DNA from 3 places in the Metabacillus sp. YM-086 genome. Region 3 is predicted to be linked to each of the others. Evidence: riboswitches for the same ligand, from Rfam matches in the RefSeq annotation. Region 3 holds a riboswitch; each other region holds the start of a gene.
The links. Region 3 has a riboswitch for cyclic di-GMP ahead of ACEWK1_RS06495 (hypothetical protein). Riboswitches for the same ligand answer to the same signal wherever they lie in the genome.

Region 1: it holds a riboswitch for cyclic di-GMP, as region 3 does, so the genes downstream of both, ACEWK1_RS11545 (EAL domain-containing protein) here and ACEWK1_RS06495 (hypothetical protein) in region 3, are expected to answer to the same signal.
Region 2: it holds a riboswitch for cyclic di-GMP, as region 3 does, so the genes downstream of both, ACEWK1_RS24955 (hypothetical protein) here and ACEWK1_RS06495 (hypothetical protein) in region 3, are expected to answer to the same signal.

What each region holds. Positions count from the first base shown of each region.
Region 1 is NZ_JBLUOI010000022.1:31,840-37,213, forward strand. It holds gene uvrA (excinuclease ABC subunit UvrA) at 1-2,808, shown strand, start outside; cyclic di-GMP riboswitch class I at 2,967-3,054, shown strand; gene ACEWK1_RS11545 (EAL domain-containing protein) at 3,127-3,837, shown strand; gene ACEWK1_RS11550 (methyl-accepting chemotaxis protein) at 4,041-5,374, shown strand, end outside.
Region 2 is NZ_JBLUOI010000102.1:917-6,290, forward strand. It holds partial or broken gene ACEWK1_RS24950 (hypothetical protein) at 1-269, opposite strand, end outside; gene ACEWK1_RS24955 (hypothetical protein) at 1,117-1,437, opposite strand; cyclic di-GMP riboswitch class I at 1,503-1,587, opposite strand; gene ACEWK1_RS24960 (helix-turn-helix transcriptional regulator) at 2,106-3,461, opposite strand; gene ACEWK1_RS24965 (methyl-accepting chemotaxis protein) at 3,946-5,374, shown strand, end outside.
Region 3 is NZ_JBLUOI010000010.1:13,164-18,537, reverse strand. It holds gene ACEWK1_RS06500 (hypothetical protein) at 1-1,413, shown strand, start outside; gene ACEWK1_RS06495 (hypothetical protein) at 1,499-3,001, opposite strand; cyclic di-GMP riboswitch class I at 3,120-3,209, opposite strand; gene ACEWK1_RS06490 (N-acetylmuramoyl-L-alanine amidase) at 3,420-4,982, shown strand.

The sequences.
Region 1 (5,374 bases), on a different contig from region 3:
CCGCGTGACAAGCTTGTGGTGCTTACCGGGCTATCTGGATCCGGTAAGTCTTCACTCGCATTTGATACGATTTATGCTGAAGGACAACGTCGCTATGTAGAGTCTTTGTCAGCATATGCTCGTCAGTTTTTAGGGCAAATGGATAAGCCTGATGTTGATGCGATTGAAGGATTATCACCAGCTATTTCAATTGACCAAAAAACAACTAGCCGAAACCCACGATCAACGGTTGGGACTGTAACGGAAATTTATGACTATTTGCGTCTTCTCTTCGCAAGAGTCGGGCGTCCCACATGTCCGATTCATGACATTGAAATATCGTCCCAAACCATTGAACAAATGGTTGATCGTATTCTAGAGTATCCAGAGCGAACAAAGCTACAGGTTCTTGCTCCAGTTGTGTCAGGTCGTAAGGGAACGCATGTTAAAGTGTTCGAGGACATTAAAAAACAAGGCTATGTCCGTGTAAGAATAGACGGAGAAATGCAGGAATTATCGGAAGAAATTTCTTTAGAAAAAAATAAAAAGCATTCGATTGAGGTTGTAATAGACCGTATTGTTGTAAAAGAAGGTGTTGCTTCACGACTTGCTGATTCATTAGAAACAGCTTTAGGTCTTGGAGAAGGAAGAGTCATTATCGACGTGATTGGTGAAGAAGAGCTGCTTTTCAGTGAGCATCATGCCTGCCCGCAATGTGGTTTCTCAATTGGTGAGCTTGAGCCAAGAATGTTCTCGTTTAACAGCCCGTTTGGAGCATGTCCAGAATGTGATGGTCTCGGTTCAAAGCTTAAAGTGGATTTAGATCTTGTTATTCCTAATAAAGATTTAACCTTGAAACAGCATGCGATTGCTCCATGGGAACCAACTAGTTCTCAATATTATCCGCAAATGCTTGAAGCAGTTTGCAATCATTATGGAATTGATATGGATATTCCAGTAAAGGACATTCCAAAGCACCTACTAGATAAAATCCTTTACGGCAGCGATGGCGAGGAAATATATTTCCGTTATGAAAATGATTTCGGACAAATTCGAGAAAATTATATTCAGTTCGAAGGCGTTATTCGCAATGTAGAAAGACGTTACAAAGAAACGAGCTCTGATTTTATCCGTGAGCAAATGGAGAAATACATGGGACAGCAAAACTGTCCAACATGTAAGGGGCATCGTTTGAAAAAGGAATCTCTAGCTGTGTTAATTCAGGGTAACCATGTTGGAGAGCTAACAAAGCTGTCTGTTCAGGATTCACTTAAATTCTTTCAAAATTTATCTCTAACAGAAAAAGAAATGACGATTGCAAATTTGATTTTAAAAGAGATTAGCGAGCGGTTAGGTTTCTTAAATAATGTTGGCTTAGATTATTTAACATTAAATCGTGCAGCTGGAACCCTATCTGGAGGAGAAGCGCAGCGAATTCGTCTTGCCACTCAAATTGGCTCACGTTTAACAGGTGTTTTATACATACTTGATGAGCCATCAATTGGACTTCATCAACGTGATAATGACCGTCTCATTCAGACACTACAAAATATGCGTGATATCGGAAATACACTAATTGTTGTTGAACATGATGAAGATACAATGATTGCTGCCGATTATTTAATTGATATTGGTCCTGGAGCAGGCATTCATGGTGGACAGGTTATTTCGGCAGGCACACCTGAAGAAGTCATGAGTGATGAAAACTCATTAACTGGACAATATTTATCAGGGAAAAAGTTTATTCCTTTACCATACGAGCGTAAAAAACCTGATGGTCGATATATTGAAATTAAAGGTGCAAAAGAAAATAACCTACGTAATGTAAATGTGAAATTCCCGCTAGGGATGTTTATCGCTGTTACTGGTGTTTCAGGATCAGGTAAAAGTACATTAGTCAATGAAGTACTGCATAAATCTCTGGCGCAAAAGCTTCATAATGCTAAGGCGAAGCCAGGTGAGCACAAAGAAATTAAGGGAATTGAACAACTTGAAAAGGTCATTGATATTGATCAATCACCGATCGGTCGGACACCGCGATCGAATCCTGCAACATATACAGGTGTATTTGATGACATACGTGATGTGTTTGCAACAACAAATGAGGCAAAGGTTAGAGGCTATAAAAAAGGCCGCTTCAGCTTCAATGTTAAAGGTGGACGTTGTGAAGCCTGCCGTGGAGATGGAATTATTAAAATTGAAATGCACTTCCTACCTGATGTGTATGTCCCATGTGAAGTTTGTCATGGGAAACGATACAACCGTGAAACATTGGAAGTTACCTACAAAGGGAAAAACATTTCTGATATCTTAGAAATGACAGTCGAAGATGCAGTAACGTTTTTCGAAAATATTCCTAAGATTAAACGAAAGTTGCAAACGATTTTTGATGTAGGCCTTGGTTACATTACTCTTGGTCAACCCGCAACGACACTTTCCGGTGGGGAAGCACAGAGGGTGAAACTTGCATCAGAACTGCACCGACGTTCAACAGGTAAATCACTCTACATCCTTGATGAACCGACAACTGGCTTACATGTTGATGATATCGCAAGACTCTTAAAAGTTCTTCAACGCCTAGTGGATAATGGTGATACCGTTCTTGTCATCGAGCATAATCTTGATGTTATTAAAGGTACCGATTATATTGTTGATCTTGGTCCTGAAGGTGGAGACAAAGGTGGTCAGATCGTAGGCTTTGGTACACCAGAGGATATTATGAATAACGAACAATCTTATACAGGTAAATATTTAAAGCCAATTATAGAGCGCGATCGTGAGCGAATGAGAAATCTGATTAAAGAAAAAGAAGAAGTAGCGCAAAGTTAATTTGGTTAATTTGAGGTGAGGCTGAATGATATGTTCAGCCTCTTTTTCTATTTTTCATATCTAAGAAGTAGAGTTAATATAGCAAATGGGAAAAATGTCATTATTTGTCGAACGGTTGGTGAAATTGTAATAATTTGTTGTGGTATAATAGACCTACAAAATGATAAAGGCAAACTTATTGAAAGATAAGGGCGCAAAGCCAAGGACCTAAGGTAGATCATCTACTATGGTAGCCTAGCCGCCGGAGAATATTTTACTATTGTAAAGTGAGCGAGTATTCTTCTCGTTCACTTTTTTTCTAACAAAGGGGGGATTTACGTGACGATCAACGAAGGAAACATCTATCATCATTTTCAACCTATTTTTTCATTAAAGGATAAGAAAAGGATTGGTTATGAGGGACTTCTAAGATCTACTGATTTTTCTAATCCGGAATTATTTTTTCAACAAGCAATCATAAACAATCAATTATATCAACTAGATACTCAGTCCGTTTACAAAGCTCTTAAAATGTTTCGCCCGAATGAATCAAAAGAAAAGCTATTTCTAAACATTTTTCCATCAACTATTTTTCATCATGAATTTCTGGATTTCATAAACAAGCTAGCTACAGAAAAGTTGCTATCCAATCGAAATATCACATTTGAATTATCAGAGGTTGAGACTGTTAGAGATCTTGCACAATTAAAAGAGAGAATTGCTATTTTAAGAAATTCTGGTATTAGTATTGCATTTGATGATGTAGGAAAGGGTAAAGCGTATATACAAGATATTATTGAGCTTGACCCCGAATATATAAAACTCGATCGCTATTTTTCCCAAGATTTGCACCGGTCAGAAAAAAAACAAGCATTTATCTATTTAATATTAGAGTATTGCAGACGATATAATAATACTGTCATTCTCGAAGGCATAGAAACAGTGGAAGACTTACAGATAGCTCAAAGCCTATCCGTTCCATTAGGCCAAGGCTTTTTACTAGGGAGACCGCAGTTATTAACCAATTATGCTGATGTTAGTAATGGCTAATAAGAAAACCTGAGAATAATATTAGGAAAGAATAGCGACCCTGTTACTTTATAATATTTAGTTTTGTATAAGGAAGAGATATTGGTATAAGGGTAGCGATCCTGCCACTTGCTAATAACGCGTTTAATTCCAAGATGTACATGCTTGGATTAAAGGTGTTTTTTTGTTTTTTACTAAATCAGACAAAAGGAGATATTTACATCATGAAATTAACAATCAAACGGAAATTAATAGGAAGCTTCCTAATCGTCTCATTGATCTTTGGGATCTCTTCATATGTGTCATATTCCAATATGAAGCAGTCAAATGAATCATACAATTATATTGTTGAAACTGTTACTGAGATACGTGCAATTACTCAATCGATTCAAACCGATTCAGCGCTACAATCAGGATATTATCGTGCATTTTTACTATATGGTGATAATAGCTATCGAGACAAAATGAATGAAGCAAATGATCGTATTAATGCGGCAATTTTAAAAGGGAAAGAATTATCCACTTTGCAGGAAACGGTTGATCGTTTAAATTCAATTGAGAACTCGAATATTGAGTTTAGAGAAAAGGCAAATCAAATTCTGGATGAAAGTTTGGTTGATAAAGAGAAAGCTATTGATAAGGGACTAGCGCAAATTGTTCCTATAAGCACTCGTCTAACAGAAGATACCCTTTCAATGCATAATTGGTTAAAAGAAATATTAGATGTTCGATATAAGGAAACACATGAATCATCAGATAACGCAAGAGTGAAAGTAGTGATTTTAAGTGTTTTTGCCCTATTATTTGCTATTGCATGTGGTGTTGTTATTTCCATCCTCATATCACGACCTGTTGTAAAATTAGGAAACATGGCAAAGCAAGTAGCAGATGGAGATTTAAACGTAGAAAAATTAAAGATTAAGAGTAGAGATGAAATCTATTATCTAAACGAGTCTTTTGAACAAATGACAGATAATTTACGGGAAATGATTAGTTCGATTTCTACAAGCTCTGATCAAGTAGCGGCATCAGCAGAGCAATTGAATGCAAGTGCGGAACAATCAAGTAGAGCATCAGAAACTGTTTCATCTGCAATTCAGGAGATTTCAAGTGGGGCTGAAGAAACCACAACAAAATTAGAAAGCAACACAACTTCATTACAAGAGGTTTTACAAGGAATTCAACATATTTCTGAAAGCTCAGCAAATGTGTCTGAACTATCACGAAAAACAACAAAAGAAGCCGAGGAAGGTGGAACGTTTGTTGAAAATAATTTGGCACAAATGAAGTTTATCTCTGAGTCTATTAGTCGTTCAAACGAAAAAGTGACCTCATTATCAAAACGATCAAAAGAAATTGGCTCGATATTAGATGTGATCAGCGGTATTGCTGAACAAACAAATTTATTAGCATTAAATGCAGCGATTGAAGCGGCTAGAGCTGGTGAGCATGGTAAAGGTTTTGCAGTTGTTGCAGATGAGGTGAGAAAATTAGCTGAGCAATCACAAGTGTCTACAAAAAGTATTGCAGAGTTAATTGCCTTAGTCCAAAAAGATAC
Region 2 (5,374 bases), on a different contig from region 3:
AGATAAATAAAAAGGTTTGTAACTAATTTTGAGCATATGGCTACGACATAATAACCTATAAAAAGGTGAAAAAAATTTGCTCCTCCATTTAATTGGAAGAACTCAGCAGCAACTAATAATGGCTTGAAAATAAAAGCAAAGAATAAGGACAAAACAAACATATACAAGTAATAATTCTTATTGTGTTTTAAGATCAATTGATACCAAAGTATATAAGTAACTGGTACAAATGATACGTCTAACGTAAAGCTTGCAGGGAGAATCGGAAGAACTTTATATGGGTAAAACCAATATGCTTTGCTTGCACCAAATACATCAACATAGGTAAAAAAACATGAACGTTATAACCATAGAAACACAATAATAAGGCTTTTCTTTTATTTATAAAAATTAAAAGAAAAATTAACGGGATAATTAATAATGCTAAAACAACCCAGAATTGCCAATGACTAAATGACGAGTAATCTTGCCAATAGTTTAACCATTCTTTTGAATGAAGTAAGTCTATTTTCTGTAATTCATCAATTTTATTCTGTTATTGTTTATCCATAGTAAAAATCTCCTCAACAATTTATGAAGTTATTTTTACCAAATCTGATAAATACAACTCATAAATTTTGAATAGTTAATCTTATATTGTCTAAACACAGAAAAAGGCTATTACCCATCGTTCGAATAATAGCCCTAAAGGAGAAAAAAGTTTGTAATAAGTCACTCTTCCAAGGTGACATACTACGATGAATATTGAAGATGATACTCATTAAAAGTATATTCAACATATTTTATTTTGAGATGGACAGTGGACTAGTCGACAATCGAATTAAATAACTTACTCTTTGCTACTTTGTTAGTTATTAAAAATAATAATATGGCAAGTTGCAAAACAGTAAAGTCAAGTTTGGAAAGTTTACTTAAAAATAGAAACATCACTTTTCAACTTAAACCTTTTTCCCTTCTGGGGGAAAAATTTGCTTTGAACAACATATATTTAGTATTTACAATAATAGGGCTATAATCCTTATTATTTTTTTAGGAATAAACTTAACAAGCTTTAATCTTGACCTTTATAAGAAACAATAGCTTATTCTCGAAGGTTCAGTATTAAAGGATAAGCACTTAATTTACACTTGTTCTATTTATTGACATGTTGTTTATGTCATTCTTTGCCTTTTCGTAGTCTACTACTGTAAGATGTATCATAAAGTTAATAACGTTGTCATACTCTCCACGTTTACGAAACTCATAGAAAATAATAGGTCTTTCGTGTTTTAAAATTGTAATAAATGAAACTAGACAAAGTTCGGATTTTGGACTTTTAATTCTAAGAAACTGTTTTAAAAAATTCAAAAAGTAAAACGTTGAATCTTTGTTATCCGGGTAAATAGTTAACAATTGATTGAATTTTTTTATTGCCAATTGTATTTCAGTACGTTTCATTATATCCCCTCCATTTAATAAAAAGGGGTTACCAATAGATATTCAATTAAGCTTAAGCTATTTATCTTGGCAACCCGACTGTCATAGTCATAAGACTTTAGACTCGTGGCTTTGCGTCCTTACCTTTCGGCAAGTTTGCCTTTTTCAACCATACATTGGATTTTAAAGACTTTTATACTATATTTCAACAAAAATCTACAAATAAATAATTTCTAATTTACTATTATTGCATCACAGATAATCTACCAAGTGTCAGAATTCGGAATAAAAATCGTGAATTTATTAATTAGCTCAATAGAAGAAGTCAAAGAAAATCCTTTACGTGGAATAAGTTCAAGCTATTTTTCAATAAGTACTCACTGCCTTCACCTAGTATTAAAGTATATATTATATATTTATGAATTTAGATAAGAGATGAATGATAACTGAGAGGATCCGTGTGCATTAATAGTGCCAAGCACGGTTCTATGAGGGGGTGGAGCACAATTAACCGTAAGGTAGAAAGGCTCAACTCTAATCGACAATCTTTACGGTAGAGTCTTTCTATATAAAAATGGACAATTGTGTTCAATTAACCATAGGGTCTTGGCTGATTAAAATAGGCTAGTCATATATGATGACTAACCTTTACTTTATCCATTTATATCTCATGAATAAATTTTACTATTTTAAAATTTAAACGAAGGTAAAGTTAACTCATGAAAGTGAGTGAACAAAAACTGACTCTCTAAATGACCGTGGTATAATTCAAGTGCTGTCATTGCCTCACTTTCTATTGCCTTAATTCTACAGATTTCATAAAGAATATCGGCTTTCAAAAGACCTTCATAGTCATTTTCCAAAAGATCCAAAGCATTGTAAAATAGAGAAAGAGCTTTATTGGTATCATTCAATAGGTTTTTATAAAATTTGCCTTCTAAGTAAAAGTTTCTAGAGCGAATTATTTTACAGTCTATATCAGCAAGAATAGTTTTTGATTTATTAATTAATTTTTTGATAAATTGAATATCAGGGCTGTTTTCTAATAAAACATAGATTCCTAATTGATATATGGATAAACTAGTTTCTTTAAATTCATCCATTTGAAAAACCATTTCAGCATCAATCCAAAATATTTCTTTTAATTTAGTAGCTAATTCTGCTTCTGGATAAGAAGTCATAATAGTATAAATAGTTAAAGCCCAGCCTCTAAAAATTCCCTCTTTATCGTTCTTTAGATGAAGTTTTTCTCTTAATAAGAGCAATTCTTCTCTAATATCCCCAATTTTTATATTCTCTAGATATCTAATAAGTAAATTAATATATTCTGTTTCAAGAGGATAAATTAAATGATGATTGACATTATTTATACTCTTTAGAGCTTTTGAATAGGATCCAATATAGAGATAAAGGATAGATAGATTAAAATATATGTTATCTCTTTCTTCCTTTGTAATAGTAGGACTTTCATTTGAGAGAGCCAAAGCTCTGTCAAGTAAGTTTAAACTCTTAGATATCCTTTTTTCGTCGAACCAAATACTTGCGATCGCATTATATGCTTTTAATTTCAAGCGTAAATTGTAATTATTGTTTTCTTCCAAATTAATTACTTTTAATAAGTATTCTTCTGCTTTTTTATTATTATTTTTTCTTAAACAATAGATTCCATTAAGGAATTGATAATCAATATCTCTACTTTTAATTTGATAAGTATCAATTTTGTTCTTAAAAGTTGAGAGTTCTTTTTCTACATAATGCCATTGTTTTAGACCAATTAAATCTTTAATTTTTTGTATTTGATAGTCAATTTCTCTTAACCTTTCATTAATGTTCGGATCAGAAAAGTAACTTATGGGTGTATTTAGTTTTTCACTAAACTGATTTAAGTCCTGATTAGATACAGGAGTATTCCCGTTTTCTATATTACTTAACTTGCCAACAGAACAAATTCCCTTAGCTAATTCTCCTAAGGTCATACCTATTTCTTTTCTTTTCGCTCTTATTTTTTCTCCGATGTTGTTATGTCTAGGTATTTGATTGCTCATATAAATTCTCCTTTTTCATTTCCTGATCAAAGTAAATATCAATACTATTTTACTATGTCTATGATAATAATCGTAATCTTAGTGTGTTCTTGTGTTAAAGAATTACTCTATTTATAAGAATAAATGAATTTTTTTGTATTTTTTTTAAAAAATAACGTTGAAATTTTATTTGTTGATGCTATAATTTAATTTATAATTCAAACAAATAGTTCAAAAGTCACTTTAATTGTAAGGTCTAATGTCTGATGTAGAGCAGTGAACCTGTCGCTTATTAACATTACTTTACTTATTATTAAGGAGAATTAGGAATTTTAGTAGCGTACCTGCTAAAACACTAAAACACTTCCTTTCTAGAACGGGATACGTCTAGTAAGAAAGTGTTTTTTTGTTGGGATATTAATTATCAGAAGACTTATTGAGCTTGTATTGTAAGCACTTATAAAAGGCGGAAAGAGGGAAAAGCATGTTTAAGAGGAATTCATTTATGAAATTGAACTTAAAATTAGGGGCTAAAATAAACCTTATTGTTTTGGGTATTGTCCTGTTACTTTCTATTGTAATAGGCGTTGTAGTTGTTCGGGAAGTTACAGATGGTATAAAAACATTTGCAATTGAAAAAGCAAAAGGGGATCTTGCTTTAAGTGAACGTTATATTAACAACAAGTATCCAGGTGAGTGGCATATTGATAACGGAAAATTACTTAAAGGTGATGAATCATTCAATGATAACTATGAAGCTGTTGATAAAATAGGGCAAGATACTGGGGATACTGTAACAATATTTCAAGGAGATACACGAATCGCAACTAATGTGAGAGTTAATGGAGATAGAGCTGTTGGTACAAAAGTGTCACATCAAGTCGCAGATGCTGTGCTAAAAGAAGGCAATAACTATTATGGTCAAGCAACTGTGGCTGGGCAAACCTATCAAACCGCTTATATGCCAATTAAAGATAAAAATGGAGAGGCAATTGGTATTCTCTATGTAGGAGCCCCACAAGCAATTATAGATGATATATTGTCCTCTTTTTTAACAATATTTTTAATTTTAGTGATTACTATCATTATAATTGCTACTTTCATTGTTTTATGGTTTACACGAGGATTAACTAAACGACTTACTACTATTTCATCAGCATTAGAAAATGCAGGATACGGTGACTTTACTACAACTATTATTGATGAAACTGGTGATGAACTAAGTGATCTTTCGAAAAGTTTTAATAATATGAAGGAAAACCTAAGTGATTTGATCCAAAATGTTATGAAATCCTCAGAACTAGTCGCATCTTCTTCAGAGGAATTAACTGCTGGAGCTGAACAAACTAGTAAGGCTACAGAACATATTACAGATTCAATCCAACAAATTGCAAATGGATCAGAATCTCAAACACAAAGTGTTGAAGAAAGTGCTCGTGCTCTTGAGGAATTATCCATAGGGATTGCAAACATTGCTGATCGTTCTTCATTACTGGCAGAGTCTGGCGTGGAAGCTAGTGATCGTGCAAAACAAGGTGGAGTATATGTTCAAGAAACCGCTGAACAAATGAACACTATCCATTCTTCAGTTAATGAAACCAGTCATGTTATTAAATTGTTGGATGAAAGATCAAAGCAAATTGGTGATATTACGAATGCAATAACAGATATAGCTAATCAGACAAACCTATTAGCCTTAAACGCTACAATTGAAGCGGCACGTGCAGGGGAACATGGAAAGGGATTTGCTGTAGTGGCTGATGAAGTTAGAAAACTAGCTGAACAGTCTCAAAGTTCAGCTAACCAAATCTCTGAATTAATTGTACAAATACAAAATGATATGACTCATTCTAACAACTCGATGGAGCAAGTTAAACAAGAAGTACAGAATGGATTAGGTATTGTGTCTAAGACACAATCAAGTTTCGATGGAA
Region 3 (5,374 bases):
CAACAAACAGGAACAGAAGAAGATGTAGAAGAAAACGAGGATACCCCAGAAGCTGCTTTATATACCGGCGACACGATCTTACCTGCTAAATTAAGCTATGAAAATGAAAACTGGTTACTATATACAAATGGAAATCATCTGTTTACAGAAAACAAACAAGATAGAAATAAGAAGTACTTTGTGGATGAAGTAACAGAAGAATATGACAAAATTTGGTCAGTCACAAGTGATGGAGATTGGGTTTATTACTTAAAGGGCTCTACCCTTTGGAAGGCGAAAAAAGATGGAAAAGAACGAGCAGAAATTGTTTTTAGTGATGAACAAGAACATAACATCACAAATTTTATTCTTTACCAAGATACGATCTACTTTATCAGTTTAGAATCTTTTCCTGGTAATGCAACAAAGGAGTTACTTTTTAGTATGAAAACAGACGGTAGTGATGTAAAGGTGCTATTTGACTCACCATCTGAGATTTTAATAGGTGATCTTAATATCGCAAACGAAACTCTTTATTTTACAACAAATTATATGAAGGACTCCTTCACAGTAGATGCTTTACATAAGCTTGACCTGAAAGAAGGACAGATGAGCAAAGTATTTGAAGCAAATGCACTTGGAGATATGCAAATTTATCGTAATGAGCTATATTTTATAGAAAATAATCGACTTTTCAAAAGCAATATCGACGGCACTAATAAGGTGCAAGCTATCTCTCCTGAATGCGTAAGTTTTGCCATATACAATGATCAAATTTTTATTAAGCAAGTAGAAGATCTAGGAATTGGAGCTGATGAGAGAAGTGTTGATGGAATGGACATTTCACCAGTTATCGCAGATATTTATAGTCCAACCTCAGAAGAGCTTCTTTCTTTTCAACTAGTAGATGGTGATTATGTTTTACATTCACAATCCGTTTTCTACACTGAGCCAAAAAAAGAGCAAGAAACGGCAACAGAAGGTGGAGATTACTATGAAAGTGAAGCGTTTTATCAAGAGATTTATAAGTTATATGACGAGTTACTAGAAACACATAGAGGAGAGATTTCAATCTCAACACTTGAAGATGAAGAGTCAAAAAGATTAACAGGAGGAAATCAATACTTCCTAACAGGCCATATCTTAGGTTCAACGAAAACCTTACTATATGGATTAACAAATCAAAATGCTGATATGTTATCAAGAATTGTCTCAAATCCTGGCATGCTTGATCAGTTACTGGCGTATGAAGCGGCTTTTCGTTTTCCAAGTGACCATGAGGGAGGATATTACGACTATACAGTAGAGGTAGAAGGAAATAAAGTTCATGTGAAGAACAGCAGTGTTGAAGCAGATATTAATTTTGAAAAGATAGGCGATTCCTATTACTTTAAAGATATGAAGGTATCGAAGGTCATGATTGATACGAATTAATGGAAAAAGTATCGGTTATTCCGGCAGAAACTTGAAAAAAATGCTCTGTAGAATTTCTCTACAGAGCATTTTTCATAACGTGCTGTTAGCGATCAAGCTGCACATCATCTGATGGTTTGACAAAATAACCAGCACCAACATCGTAACGACCGTTGCTGTAGCCATATACACGAACCGGCTCATTTCGATCAAAGTATTTATAGAATGAACCATCTGGCTTGTACACCTTTAGATTGTATTCCTTACTCCAAACATGTCCTATATAAAATAGATTTACATTGGTTTTCTTCACATAATATCCACCACCAACATCGTAGCGATCACTTAACACTTTGTAAATGCGAAGACCTTCATGTTGTCTTAATTTACGATGCTTAGAACCATTTGGACTGTATAAATACTGGTCATTACTGCGAATTAACACACGGCCAATATGAGTATTAGCTGGTGGTGTAACAGTTAGTAGGTATTTACCTGTATGTCTTGTACTTGAACTACCATTATAGACTTTTAAGTAGTAAGTACCTGTTTCCAATTCAAGCGTGTTTTTATATTTTCCTGGTGTCACAGCACTTCCGTGAACATATTTTTCAAAAAGCGAGTTATTATTATAATCTAACATTTCGATATAAACAGTTGAGTCTACGTATGAAGATAAATCAATGCCTACTTTTCCAGGAACCGTAACATTCACTTTATAAACATCTACTTTATCATCCCAAGTAAGAAAACCTGTTTTTGTTTTGTTATAAGCAATTGACTCAGCTTCAACAATTCCATTGTTAGGTTCTGACTCATTGCTACCAGCTGAAGTGAAGGTTGTATTAAGAGTATATTTTCCTGTATGGCGGTTATTTGAGCTACCATTATAGACTTTCACATAATAAGTACCCTTATTCAAATCCTCAGAACGAATAAATTTAGCGGGATTTTTTGAACTGCCATTAACATAATGTTCAAATATTTCTTTGTTATTACTATCGATTAAAGAAATATAGGTATACGTGTCAACGTAAGAAGTTAAATTAAAATCAACTTGTCCAGATTTAGGAACAGTTATTTTAAAGAAGTCAAACTTATCATCCCATGCTAGAAACCCATTAACAGATTCGCTAAAAGCCAATTCTTGTGCTTCAACTGTTCCATTGTTAGGTTCAACCTCTGTACTCCCTGCTGATGTAAAGTTAGTGATAATTTTGTAAGAACCTGTGTGAACAGTATTTGAACTTCCATTATAGATCTTCAGGTGATAAGTGCCAGGTTCTACATCTTCCCAACGTGTGAATCTTCCAGGAGTAGAAGAGCTCCCGTACACATAATTATTAAAAATTTCCTTGTTATTGGAATCATAGAATTTAATGTATGCATAAGAATGCACATATGAAGTCAAATCAAAAGAAATACGTCCTGCTTCTGTAACATCGATCGTATAATCATTACTTTTTGTTTGTTCTGTTAAGCTTCCGGTTGTTTCTACATCAAATGGAAGTGTGTTCTCTGCTGCTTGTGCCTTTGTATCAAATTGAAATAAGCTAATAACAACTAAAACAGACAATATGGCTAGATTCTTTAAAATTTTACTATTCAAAGTAAGTTCCTCCTATAATCTAAGTTGAAATAAGTAATAAAAAGCGAGTAACCTTGCCAAAAACCCCCTTAAACATAAAAAAACACTATGACAGAATTTGGCCATAGTGCTTCCTTGCTATGGCAACCTGACGATCATAGCAGCTTGTGACTGCCTTAGACTCATGGCTTTGCGTCCTTACTTTTCAGTAAGTTTGCCTTTTTCATAGTATTTTTTTAGTGGTTGATTGATAAGTCTATTATACTATTTTTCTGGAAGAAGTGAAGATGTTATTGGAAAATAACTTCAAATTAAACTTAATTTCCCTACTGAACCTAGTGAATTTGGTGTGGAGTTTTCTGGGGAAATTACTATAAATTCCTTAATCTATTGCCGATACTATATATATGCAAAAAAAGTACGTCTGGAGAGAAGAAAAATGTACAAAAAGATAGGTAACATTCTTATTGCTATACTTTTAGTTGTGGTAATGCTACAACCAAATGCTAAAGCACAAGCCGCTGAATCCAAGGTCATCTGTATTGACCCAGGTCATCAACGAAAAGGTAATAATACGAAAGAACCAAACGCACCAGGGTCTAAAACAATGAAAGCTAAAGTATCTTCAGGAACACAAGGTGTTTCAACGAAAAAGCCTGAATATGTGCTAGTTCTAGAAATCTCTAAGAAGTTAGAAGCGAAGTTGAAAGAACGAGGCTATCAAGTTTATATGACGAGAACACACCATGATGTGAATTTAAGCAATGTGGATCGCGCGCAGTTTTGTAATGCAAAAAGTGCAGATTTAACAATCCGAGTTCATGCAGATGGAAGCACAAACAGAAATATAAGAGGTATTCATGTTTTATATCCATCAGGCTCATATACAAAAAGCATCAATGAAAAAAGTAAACTAGCAGCCACTCACATGATTAATGAAGTGATCAAGTCAACCAGTGCCAATAAGGCGAATGGCGACGGTTTATCACCGCGAACCGATATCACGGGCTTTAACTGGGCGAAACAGCCTGTTGTTCTTCCTGAAGTAGGATTTATGTCAAATCCAGAGGAAGACCAAAAACTATCAACAAATGCCTACCAAGAAAAGCTTGCAGAAGGAATGGCGAACGGAGTTGATCGCTTCTTTGGTTTGAATGGTTCTGCCTCAGCTGAAGGGGAAAAATTAATTCAGCAGTTAGCAGCCTATAACAAAGCAATTGAAGCTGGAGATATTAATAAGGTAAATACACTCTATGACTCTTTTACAAAGCAATTGAAAAATGTAGAAATGAAAATAGGTAAAGTCTCAGGTTCCTCTAATCGTGCTAACTTAAATGAACGCTATGTAAGGCCTGCAAAAATTGCAGTGGAGAGAACAATATTTGAGGTTTCGCAATATCGTTTATTACATGCGATTCAAGCAACTGTTAGTAAGGAGAACTACGCTCAAGCTATCAGTGAGACGAAGAAACTTGAACGTTTAAAGAAAAGAGCAATTGGCATTAAGCAGGCAGGTGGATATCAAGCGCTGCCTAGTAAGATAAATGCAGATTTAAGAAAAAATGAAGCGGAGACACAGGGTGCGTTGTTAATCCGTTTACTAAATAGATATAACCAAGCGATTAACAATGGAGATCTTTATGTAGTGGACGGCCAATATGATCAACTAACAGCACAGCTTCGCTTAACGGAAGTGAAAATTGGACAAGTTGGTGGAGCTTCAAATCGACAGGCATTAAATACTACCTATGTTAGACCTGCAAAAATTGCCGTAGAACGGACAATTTATGAAGTTTCGCAGCTTAGATTAATAGAAGTAATGCGGAAATTGACTGCCGAAAATCAGTTAGTGAAGGCTGAGGCAAATTTATCTGTCTTAGAACGTCTGAAAGGTAGAGCTGATGCGATTAAGCAGGTAGGTGGATATGAGTTACTGCCGGTAATGATTGAGGAAACATTGGAAGAAGTTGAGAAAGAAGTTCGGGTGATTGTTACACGCTGAATCATAACCAATAAGAAACCTGAGTTTCTACTATTAAGTAATTCGGTTTTCGAGTACAAAAGCTTAATTAGCATTCTTTTAACAGGATGGCAAAATTAGTGTCAGTGTGCGAGGAGATTGATGTACTGAAAGTGGCAGGGTTATGGTAGTTAAGACTCTCTGATGTTATTCATTGTTGATTTTTTCGAAGAAATACAGCAATTAATAGGCGGAAAAATTCCGGTTATAGTATACAATAGATGCTTAAAAGGCCGATATAAGCGGAAATATTCCGGCTAACTGCTCTCTATATAGCTAATTTTAAAGAATAAGTTCATATAAGCGGAGTAATTCCCCTTATTTTGTGAAAAATGCTGGTATTTCTCTATTTAGACGGAATTTTTCCGTTTATC